3 regions of the Methylobacterium sp. BI1 genome follow, and region 2 is predicted to be linked to each of the others. Evidence: predicted binding sites of a transcription regulator. Region 2 holds the regulator's gene; each other region holds the start of a gene.
What was found. The regulator PhoB, encoded in region 2, activates phosphate uptake and scavenging genes when phosphate is short. The targets are predictions, from matches to a motif close to TGTCATNNANCTGTCAT.
Positions count from the first base shown of each region.

Region 1: a site for PhoB is predicted at 1,448-1,464, ahead of AC1MGR_RS15720 (inorganic phosphate transporter). Genes of this name have one in related genera too.
Region 3: a site for PhoB is predicted at 1,499-1,515, ahead of AC1MGR_RS00205 (CorA family divalent cation transporter). Genes of this name have one in related genera too.

Region 1 covers NZ_CM155267.1:3,345,416-3,348,685, forward strand. Annotated here, with positions in the region: gene AC1MGR_RS15710 (hypothetical protein) at 143-769, shown strand; gene AC1MGR_RS15715 (GcrA family cell cycle regulator) at 869-1,291, opposite strand; gene AC1MGR_RS15720 (inorganic phosphate transporter) at 1,560-3,200, shown strand.
Region 2 covers NZ_CM155267.1:4,966,922-4,970,191, forward strand. Annotated here, with positions in the region: gene AC1MGR_RS23545 (SDR family oxidoreductase) at 1-80, shown strand, start outside; gene AC1MGR_RS23550 (matrixin family metalloprotease) at 173-1,216, shown strand; gene phoB (phosphate regulon transcriptional regulator PhoB) at 1,263-1,967, opposite strand; gene phoU (phosphate signaling complex protein PhoU) at 1,997-2,722, opposite strand; gene pstB (phosphate ABC transporter ATP-binding protein PstB) at 2,809-3,270, opposite strand, start outside.
Region 3 covers NZ_CM155267.1:47,188-50,457, forward strand. Annotated here, with positions in the region: gene AC1MGR_RS00200 (Orn/Lys/Arg family decarboxylase) at 1-294, opposite strand, end outside; gene AC1MGR_RS00205 (CorA family divalent cation transporter) at 420-1,439, opposite strand; gene AC1MGR_RS00210 (NupC/NupG family nucleoside CNT transporter) at 1,643-2,893, shown strand; gene minE (cell division topological specificity factor MinE) at 2,927-3,226, opposite strand; gene minD (septum site-determining protein MinD) at 3,223-3,270, opposite strand, start outside.

The DNA.
Region 1 (3,270 bases), 1.6 Mb from region 2:
CGAACTCTTAAGGTTTCGCTAAGTTTCCCGCCACGGGGCCAATGTCGGCGCCTGATTCACCAAGTTTCTGCCGGTGGACGGGCCGCAGATCTTGGCGCGGCATTAACATTCATCGCAGCGTAAGACTCGTTGGGAGGTTCCCATGACGTTCGCCGTCCCTCGCCGCCTCGGGTTCCTCGCTCTGGTGCTGGGTGTCCTGCCCGCCCTCGCGCAGGCGCAGACGCCGGCGTCCTCCACATCCGGCCGGACCTGGACCGACCCGCCGCCCCGTGGGACCGCCGAGGCCGAGCCCGCGACCACCAAATCTCCTTCGATCAAGTCCCCGGGGACCACACCGGCGGCAACTCCGGAGGCGCCCAGGCAGGCGGCCGCGGCGCCCGCCGAAGCGCGGCGCCCGACGCACGCGGCGGTCCGGACGCCGAAGACTGCGCGCGCGAAGAGTGCGCGTGGGAATACCCAAGCACGCGTGCGGGTCGCGCGTCCGGCGGCAGCCCCGGCGCGTCGTCCTGCCGTCCGGACGGTGACGCGCGCTCAGGACTATCAGGACCCCGCCATCCGGCGCATGACGATGCGGCCGCCGGTGGTTCGCTACAGCTACGGCGTCGTTCCGGAGTCGAGCGGTCCGTTCGTGTACGAGGACGACCGGGCCCGCCGGATCCGGCAGGCCCAGGAGGCCGGCTACCTCGTGGTGCGGTCCCGCACCGTCGAGTTCCCCGATGGCCGGCGCCTGCGCACCTACCGCCCCTACGAGGAGGACAGCGACGACTAGGGGCCGCTAGGCTCCCCAAACGAAATCCGCCCTCCAAACGAAAACCCCGCCGGAGGTGCCGGCGGGGCTGAAGGCAGCGTACGCGTGAAGAGTTGCGGATCAGCGCAGGCGACCGGGACGGGCCGGCTCGAACACGATGCGGCGGTGGAACGCGCACCAGCTCTTGCCGTCCGGCGCCGGGGCGCCGCAGCAGACGGCGCGGTCATTGGGTTCGCCGATGATGAATTTGCAGACGAAGGCACCGGACTGCGCGAACGGCACCCGCAGCTCGGCGGAGGGTTCGGCGATGGCATCGGCCTCGCCGACCTGTGACATGCGGACAAGCTGGTTCATGGATCGGATGACTCGCGGACTGGCTTTCGCGGGCGGGGCCCAGCGGCGTGTGACGGATCGGGAGCGTGTCGCCTTCGGGAGGGCCTCTCCCCTGCATGGACACAGCGGGCGACCCGCGGACATGAATGGGAAGAATCGCGGACCTTGAGCAGGTCGAAAGCGCGGCCGAACCGGACGCGACAGCGTCATGATGCTGTTATATCTGGGGTTTGCCCCTCGGCAAACAAGTGCTGACGCATGCGTGTGTTGCAGCGCACAGGTTTCGGGCCGCTTGCTTAAGCGGCGTCAGGCTGCTTCGGCAACCATTACGAATCACGGATGGCTTTCATCCGATCCGATGTCGGGCGGCGTGCGGCTGTCATCGTCCTGAGACAGGACCGTCATAGAGCGGGGACGTGCGGGGATCGCGCCGGGATCAACCCGGCCGCGGCGATCACCCCGCCGGGAGACCCGAACCATGGCCGATGCGATCGCCCCCGGACTCCCCCCGGCGCCGCAGGCGGGGCCGGACCGCCGCCCGGGCCCGAACCTCGACGGCCGCATCCACGTCTCGGGCCTCCTGGCCTTCGCCCTCGTCCTCTTCGGCGGCCTCGCCTATGCCGGCTACAGCCTCGTCCACGACATGAACGCCGTCGGCGAGACGCCCCTCGCGATCGGGGCCTTCGCCCTCCTCGCCCTGGCGCTCCTGATCGCCCTGGCCTTCGAGTTCGTGAACGGCTTCCACGACACCGCCAACGCGGTGGCGACGGTGATCTACACCCACGCCCTGCCGCCGGTGGTGGCGGTGATCTGGTCCGGCGCCTTCAACTTCCTCGGGGTCATGCTGTCCTCCGGCGCGGTGGCCTACGCCATCGTCACCCTGCTGCCGGTGGAGCTGATCCTGCAGGTCGGCTCGTCCGCCGGCTACGCGATGATCTTCGCGCTCCTGATCGCCGCGATCCTGTGGAACCTCGGCACCTGGGCGCTCGGCCTGCCGAACTCCTCCTCCCACGCCCTGATCGGTTCGGTGATCGGGGTCGGCCTCGCCAACCAGTTGATGGCGCCCGAGGGCCAGGGCACCTCGGGGGTCGAGTGGGGACAGGCCGTGAAGGTGCTGGAGGGGCTGCTGTTCTCGCCCGTCCTCGGCTTCGTCCTGGCGGCCCTGCTGCTCCTGGTCATGAAGGCGGTGGTCAAGCGCCGGGATCTCTACGAGGCGCCCCGGGGCGAGGCCCCGCCCCCGCTCTGGATCCGCGGCCTGCTCATCCTGACCTGCACCCTGGTGTCGTTCTTCCACGGCGGCAACGACGGCCAGAAGGGCATGGGCCTGATCATGCTGATCCTCATCGGCGCGGCCCCCACCGCCTATGCCCTCAACCGCACCATGTCGGACGACACGACCCCGGCCTTCGTGCAGCAATCGAAGGATGCGAGCGCGGTGTTCGCCACCCGGGCCGGGAGCGCGCCGCGCCCCGACGCGGCGGCCGCCCGGGGCCAGGTCGGCGAGGCCCTGCGCGCCAAGGCGCTGGACACCCCCACCGTCTACGCGGCCCTCGCCGCCCTCTCGGACGACATCGCCGCCTCGGTCCAGCGCCACGGCGCGATCCGCCAGGTGCCCGCCGCCGCGACCCCGAACCTGCGCAACGACATGTACCTCGCCGCCGACGCGGTGCGCCTGCTGCCGGCCGCCGGCGCCGGCTTCCCGGAGGCCGAGGCCAGGACCCTCAAAGCCTACGAGGGCCTGCTCAACGACGGCACCCGCTACATCCCGACCTGGGTGAAGGTCTGCGTCGCCCTCGCCCTCGGCCTCGGCACCATGGTGGGCTGGAAGCGCATCGTGGTCACGGTGGGCGAGCGGATCGGCAAGTCGCACCTCACCTACGCCCAGGGCGCCTCGGCCGAGATGGTGGCCGCCGGCACCATCGGGCTGGCCGAGCTCTACGGCCTGCCCGTCTCCACCACCCACATCCTGTCGAGCGGCGTGGCCGGCACCATGGCGGCCAACGGCTCGGGCCTGCAGGTCGCCACCGTGCGCAACATGGCCCTCGCCTGGGTGCTGACCCTGCCGGCGGCCATCATCCTGGCGGGCGGGCTGTTCTTCATCCTGCGGCACGTGTTCTGAGGGGCCGCCCGTCGCGTCCCACCGCTCCGCACGGGGGCGATCCGGCACGGCGCGGCCCTCCTCGCCCCGT
Region 2 (3,270 bases):
ACATCTGCAGCCCGGCCGCCAGCGCCACCAGCGGGGCGGCCCTGCGCGTCGATGGCGGCGTGGTGCGCAGCATCGTCTGAGGGCGCGCCGTCCGGGCGGGCGACGGCCGGCGCGGTAAGGATTTCGTAACCTCCCCCGCCGACCCTGGCCCGAACGGACGGGAGGGCGGTCGATGGGGGATTATGCGCTGGAAGGTCCGCGCTGGGGCACGGGCGCGGCGGGCACGGGCGGCGGTACCGTCACCTGGGCCGTCGACAGCACGATTCCCACGGGCTTCGTCAGCCTCATCCAGGCGGCCTTCGCCACCTGGGCGGCCGCCGCCAACATCGCGTTCCAGCAGGTGGCCGCCACGGCCAGCGCCCAGATCGACTTCACCCTCGGGGGGATCGACGGGCTCGGCAACACCCTGGGCTACGCCAACTATTCCTATAGCGGCCAGCGCATGCAGTCGGTGGCGGTGACCTTCGACAGCGGCGAGGGCTGGCACGCCGTCTCCGGCGGGCGCGTGGTCAGCACCCAGAACGTCGACCTCTCCCTGGTGGCGCTGCACGAGATCGGCCACGCCCTCGGCCTCGATCACTACAACACCAAGCCCGAGGTGATGAACGCCATCCTCAACACCGGCATCAAGACCCTCGCGGCCGGCGACATCGCGGGGATCCAGGCCCTGTACGGCGCGCCCCCCGCCCCGTCCGCGCCGGTGGTCGCCGCGGCGGCCGTACCGGCAGCGCCCGTCGTGCAGGCCGACGCCACGGCGGTCTACCGGTTCTACGACACCCACACGGGGGATCACTTCTACACCACGAACACGGCCGAGAAGCTGCAGATCGAGAAGACGCTGCCGTGGTTCACCTACGAGGGCACCCCCTGGGCGGCCCCGGCCAAGGGCGCCGACACCGTGGACGTGTTCCGGTTCTTCGACACGGCCTCGAACGCCCACTTCTTCACGACGAGCGTCGCCGAGCGGGACCAGGTCCTGAAGACCGCGCCGACCTACAAGTACGAGGGCGTGGCCTTCGAGGCCTACGCGGATGCGGGCGCCCCCGGCGGCCTGACCCTGGAGCGCTTCTACAACACCCAGACCGGCCAGCATCACTTCGCCGGCAGTGCCGAGGAGGCCAACGGCATCAACCACGGCGCCGCCGGTCCGGGCTGGGTCGACGAGGGCAAGGCCTTCACCGTCCACGTGCCCACCGACACCATGATCTTCGCGTAAGGCGGCGGGCTCGACGGTTCGCCGCGCCGGCCCACCTCGGGGTCGGCTACTCGGCCTCTGCTTCGAACATCTCGTCGAAGGAGTAGCCCGAGCCGCGCACCGTGCGGATCGGGTCGCTCTGGCGCGGGCGGTTCAGGGCCTTGCGCAGGCGCCCGACATGGACGTCGACGGTGCGCTCGTCGATGTAGACGTCGTGGCCCCAGACGCCGTCGAGGAGCTGCTCGCGGGAGAACACCCGGCCGGGGCTCTGCATCAGGAACTCGAGGAGCTTGAACTCGGTCGGCCCGAGATGGATCTCGCGGCCCTCCCGGCGGATGCGGTGGCTGACCCGGTCGAGCTCGATGTCGCCGGCCACCAGCAGGTTGGCGACGTGGGCGGGCTTGGCCCGGCGCAGCAGGGCGCGGACCCGGGCGAGGAGCTCGGGCACCGAGAACGGCTTGACGATGTAGTCGTCCGCCCCCGTGCCGAGGCCGCGGATGCGGTCGCCCTCCTCGCCCCGCGCCGTGAGCATGATCACCGGCAGCCGCTCGGTCTCGCGCCGGGCGCGGATGCGGCGGCAGAGCTCGATCCCCGACAGGGCCGGCAGCATCCAGTCGAGCAGGACGAGGTCGGGCACCTGTTCCTGCAGGCGCAGGTCCGCCTCGTCGCCGCGGGCGGCCGAGTCGACGACGAACCCCTCGGCCTCGAGGTTGTAGCGGAGGAGGAGGGTCAGGGCCTCCTCGTCCTCGACGATCAGGATACGCGTACTCATCGTGCGCTTTCGATCAGTCCGGCACGGGGTCAGGCCGCGCCGGGCATGTCCACGGTGGCGTAGTTGGAGGCGTCGTTCTTCGGGCGCTCGCGCTCGGCCAGGAGGTTCTCGCCGGTGACGAGGTAGTGGATCGTCTCGGCGATGTTGGTGGTGTGGTCGCCGATGCGCTCGATGTTCTTGGCCACGAACAGGAGGTGCGTGCAGAACGAGATGTTGCGCGGATCCTCCATCATGTAGGTCAGGAGCTCGCGGAACAGGGAATTGTAGAGGGCGTCGATGGCGTCGTCGCGCTCCCAGACGTCGAGGGCCGCCTTGGTGTCGCGGCTGGCATAGGCGTCGAGCACGTCCTTAAGCTGCTCCTGCACCAGGTCGCTCATGTGCTGGACGCCGATGACGATCTTCTGCGGCTGGATCTGGTCGGCGATCGCCACGACGCGCTTGGCGACGTTCTTGGCGAGGTCGCCGATGCGCTCCAGATCGTTCGAGACGCGGATCGCCGTCACGGTCTCGCGCAGGTCGATCGCCAGGGGCTGGCGCCGGGCGATGAGCAGGATCGCCCGCTCCTCGATCTCGCGCTGGAGGGTGTCGAGGCGGGCGTCGGCGGCGATCACGGCCTGGGCCAGGGCCGAGTCCCGGCGCACCAGGGCCTCGCCGGCCTCGGTCATCATCTTCTCGGCGATGCCGCCCATCTCGGAGATCGAGCGGCGCAGGTCCTCGAGGTCCGTGTCGTAGGATTTGACGATGTGGTCGGGCATGGGTCTCGCTCCTCGATCGGGCCCGACTGTCCGGGGCCCGCCCTGGCGGTGATGGGGGGCGCGGGCCGGGATCGGCCGACGGAGGATCAGCCGAAGCGGCCAGTGATGTAGTCCTGCGTCTGGCGCTTCTCCGGATTCATGAAGATGCGCGTCGTGGGGCCGAATTCCACCAGCTCGCCGAGATACATGAACGCGGTGAACTGCGAGATGCGGGCCGCCTGCTGCATGTTGTGCGTGACGATGACGATGGTGAATTCTGAACGCAGCTGCTCGATCAGCTCCTCGATGCGGCCGGTGGAGATCGGGTCGAGGGCCGAGGTCGGCTCGTCGAACAGGATCACCTCGGGGCGCTGGGCCACCGTGCGGGCGATGCAGAGGCGCTGCTGCTGGCCGCCCGAGAGACCCATGCCGGACTGCTTGAGCTTGTCCTTCACCTCGTCCCAGAGGGCGGCCTTGCGCAGGGATTCCTCGACGCGCATGTCGAGGTCGGCCTTGGGCAGCTTCTCGTAGAGGCGCAGGCCGAAGGCGACGTTGTCGTAGATCGACAT
Region 3 (3,270 bases), 250 kb from region 2:
CTTGCGGCGGACCATGATGACGATGGGCATCTCCAGCCCGCGCTTGCGCATCAGGTTGATCAGCGCCGCCGCCTTGCCGTCGAGGCCGCGCTTGCCCCAGTCCACCACCATGCAGCCGATGGCCGAATCGGTCTGGACCGCGATGGCCGCATCCTCGACGCGGCGGGCCCGCACCACCTCGAAGCCGAGCTTCTCCACGGAACCGATGATCTGCTGGACGCGCACGCCCTCGAGATCGTCCGGATCGAAGTTCGGCGCGCACATCAGGACGGTGAAGCGGCGAAAGAAGTCCATGCGGAAAAGGCTCCCAGAGGCGTTTGGCGCACCGTTCGCGACGGGACGTGACGCTTCGATGACGAACTTGCGGCGGTCGCGGTGTTTTCAGGCTCCCCGCGCCGCGACAGAGAGCCGGCTTACGATCAGCCGCGCCGTTTGACGAGCCCGAGACGCCGGATCACGCCGTAGACCGCCAGGGCGGCGACCGCGCAGATCACCAGGGCGAGGAGCGAGCCGTTCTCGAACTCGCCGAGGAACAGCCCCTTGGTGTTCATGCCGAACACGCCGGTGACCAGGGTGGGCGGCAGGAACAGCGCGGTGAGGATCGACAGGGTGAAGAGCTGGCGGTTGGTCTCGGCCGCCGTGCGCCCGGCGATCTCGTCCTGCAGCAGGCGGCTGCGCTCGGACAGGACCAGCATGTCGCGGTGGAGCGAGTCGAGGCGCTGGACCACCCGGGCGGCCATGCTCACCACCGCCTCGGGCAGGGCGTCGTCCTCCTCCTCGGTCTCGGCCTCAAGGCGGTGGAAGACCGCGCTCAGGCCCGCGAGCTGGCGGTGCTGGCGCACGGCCTGCCGGCGGATCGGAGCCAGGGGCCGGGGATCGTCGGGCTGATCCTCGTCGAGCATGCGGTCCTCGATGGCGTCGAGGGCGTCGGAGAAGCGCCGGGCCGAGGCGTCGAGGGAGGCGGCGACTCCCGTGACGAAGATCTCGAGGAGGCCGGCCGGCGCCGTCACCCGGCGCCCGGCCAGCACCGCGTCGCGGGCGGCCTCGGCGGCGGCGGTGGCGTGCCGGCGTCCGCTCACGAGGAGATGCGCGCCGAGGACACAGTGGAGGCGCCCGGCGGGCTCGTCCTCGATCCGGCCGCCGAACTCCCGGGCCCGGTCGGCGATCACGAGGCCGAGATCGGTGCCCTCGATCACCACGCGCTGGTGACCGTCCCGGGCGAAGGTGGCGGCGGCGAGCGCGGGTGGCCCGAAGCGCCCGGCAGCGATCAGTCCGTCGAGGCGGGCATCGACGAGATCGAGGTGCAGCCACAGGAACCCCTCGGCGACGGGCTCTGGCAGACCGCCACCCTCCCACGGGCGCCCGCGCCCCTCTGCGTCGAACACCATCGCGAAGAGCAGGCACGGCAGGGCGGCGGTATCGGAGAGGAGGCGCGGCATGCGGGCAGCCCTGTTGCCGGCAAACCGCCGACGGTCGCGGCGCTGGATCGCAAGTGTGGGCGACAGTGTCGTGACGGTCGCCCACAGCAGGGAGCGAACCCCGGCCGCCCTGTCCCCGTGGAGCCGGTAGACAACGTCATATTGCCCGCGACAAACGCCGCGGCATCGGGCTTGCTCCGCTCGGGCGCAAAGAGCGGGGCGGCATGGTCGAGAAGTGTTTTCACGCGGGCGCGAGCCTCGCCCTGCTGCTGGCCGTCGCCGTGCTGTTCTCCACCAACCGGCGGGCGATCTCGCCCCGGGTGGTGCTCTCGGCCCTGGCGCTGCAGGTGGCGCTGGGAGCCCTGGTGCTGTTCATCCCGGCAGGCCGGACGGGCCTCGCGGCAGCGGCTTCCTTCGTCCAGACCGTGCTGAACTACGGCGACCGCGGCACCGCCTTCCTGTTCGGCGGCCTCGTCGAGCCGCGGATGTTCGAGCTGTTCGGCGGCAGCGGCTTCATCCTGGCCCTGCGCATCCTTCCGCAGATCCTCTACGTCTCGGCGCTGATCGCGGTGCTCTACCATTTCGGCGTGATGCAGGCGGCCGCACGCGGCATCGGCGCGGTGCTGCAGCGGGTGATCGGCACCTCGCGGATCGAGACCTTCTCGGCGGTGATCACCATCGCCATCGGCCAGAGCGAGATCGCCATCGCGCTGCGCCCGTTCCTGGCGGCGCTGACCTCGGCCGAGCTGTTCGCCGTGATGTCGAGCGGGGCCGCCTCCACGGCGGGCACGATCCTCGCGGGCTACGCGGCGCTGGGCGTGCCGATGGAATACCTCCTGGCGGCCAGCGCGATGGCGGTGCCGGGGGGGCTCCTCTACGCCAAGATCCTGGTGCCGACGACGGAGCCGAGCCGGGTCACCTCCACGCGGGTCACCTTCGCGGAGACGCGGGCGGTCAACGTCATCGAGGCGGCGGCCGACGGCACCCAGAAGGGGCTCGCCGTGGCGGTGTCGGTGGGGGCGATGCTGATCGCGTTCACGGGGCTGATCGCCCTGCTGAACGGATTCATGGGCTGGGCCGGAGGCCTCGCGGGCTATCCCGCCCTGAGCCTGGAAGGGCTCCTCGGGGCGGTGTTCGCGCCCCTGGCCTGGCTGATGGGCGTGCCCTGGGACCAGGCCGGCCTCGTCGGCGGGGCGCTCGGTCAGAAGATCGCCTTCAACGAGTTCCTGGCCTACGCGCAGCTCTCGCCGGTGCTGAAGGGCGGCACCCTCGATGCGCGGACGGCTGCGATCCTGTGCTTCGCGCTCTGCGGCTTCGCCAACCTGACCTCGGTGGCGATCCAGCTCGCGAGCCTCGCCAGCCTCGCGCCGGAGCGCAGGGCGGAGATCGCCCGGTTCGGCCTGCGCGCGATCCTGGCCGGCACCCTGTCCAACCTGACGAGCGCGACGCTCGCCGGGTTGTTCATCGGGGCCTGACGGCGATGCCGGCCGGGACGGGGGCGCGGAGGCTCATGCGGCGGCGAGCTTCGCCGCCTTGACCTTCGCGGGGCCGGCCTTGGTGACGGCCGTGAGCGGCAGCTCGATGTCGATGTCGAGGGTCGACATGTCCTGTCCGCGGTCGAGGCGGATCTGGACCTTGTCGCTGTTCACCTCGACGTGCTTGGCGATGACCGCGAGGATCTCCTCGCGCAGCACCATCACGAGATCGGAGCCGCCGACCCCCGCCCGTTCATGGGCGAGGATGAGCTGCAGGCGGTCGCGGGCGACCGGCGCCGAGCCGCGCCGGTTGAACATGTTGAGGAGGCTCATGCTGCCCTCCGGGTGAAGAGTTTGTCGAGGAAGGACTTCTTGTC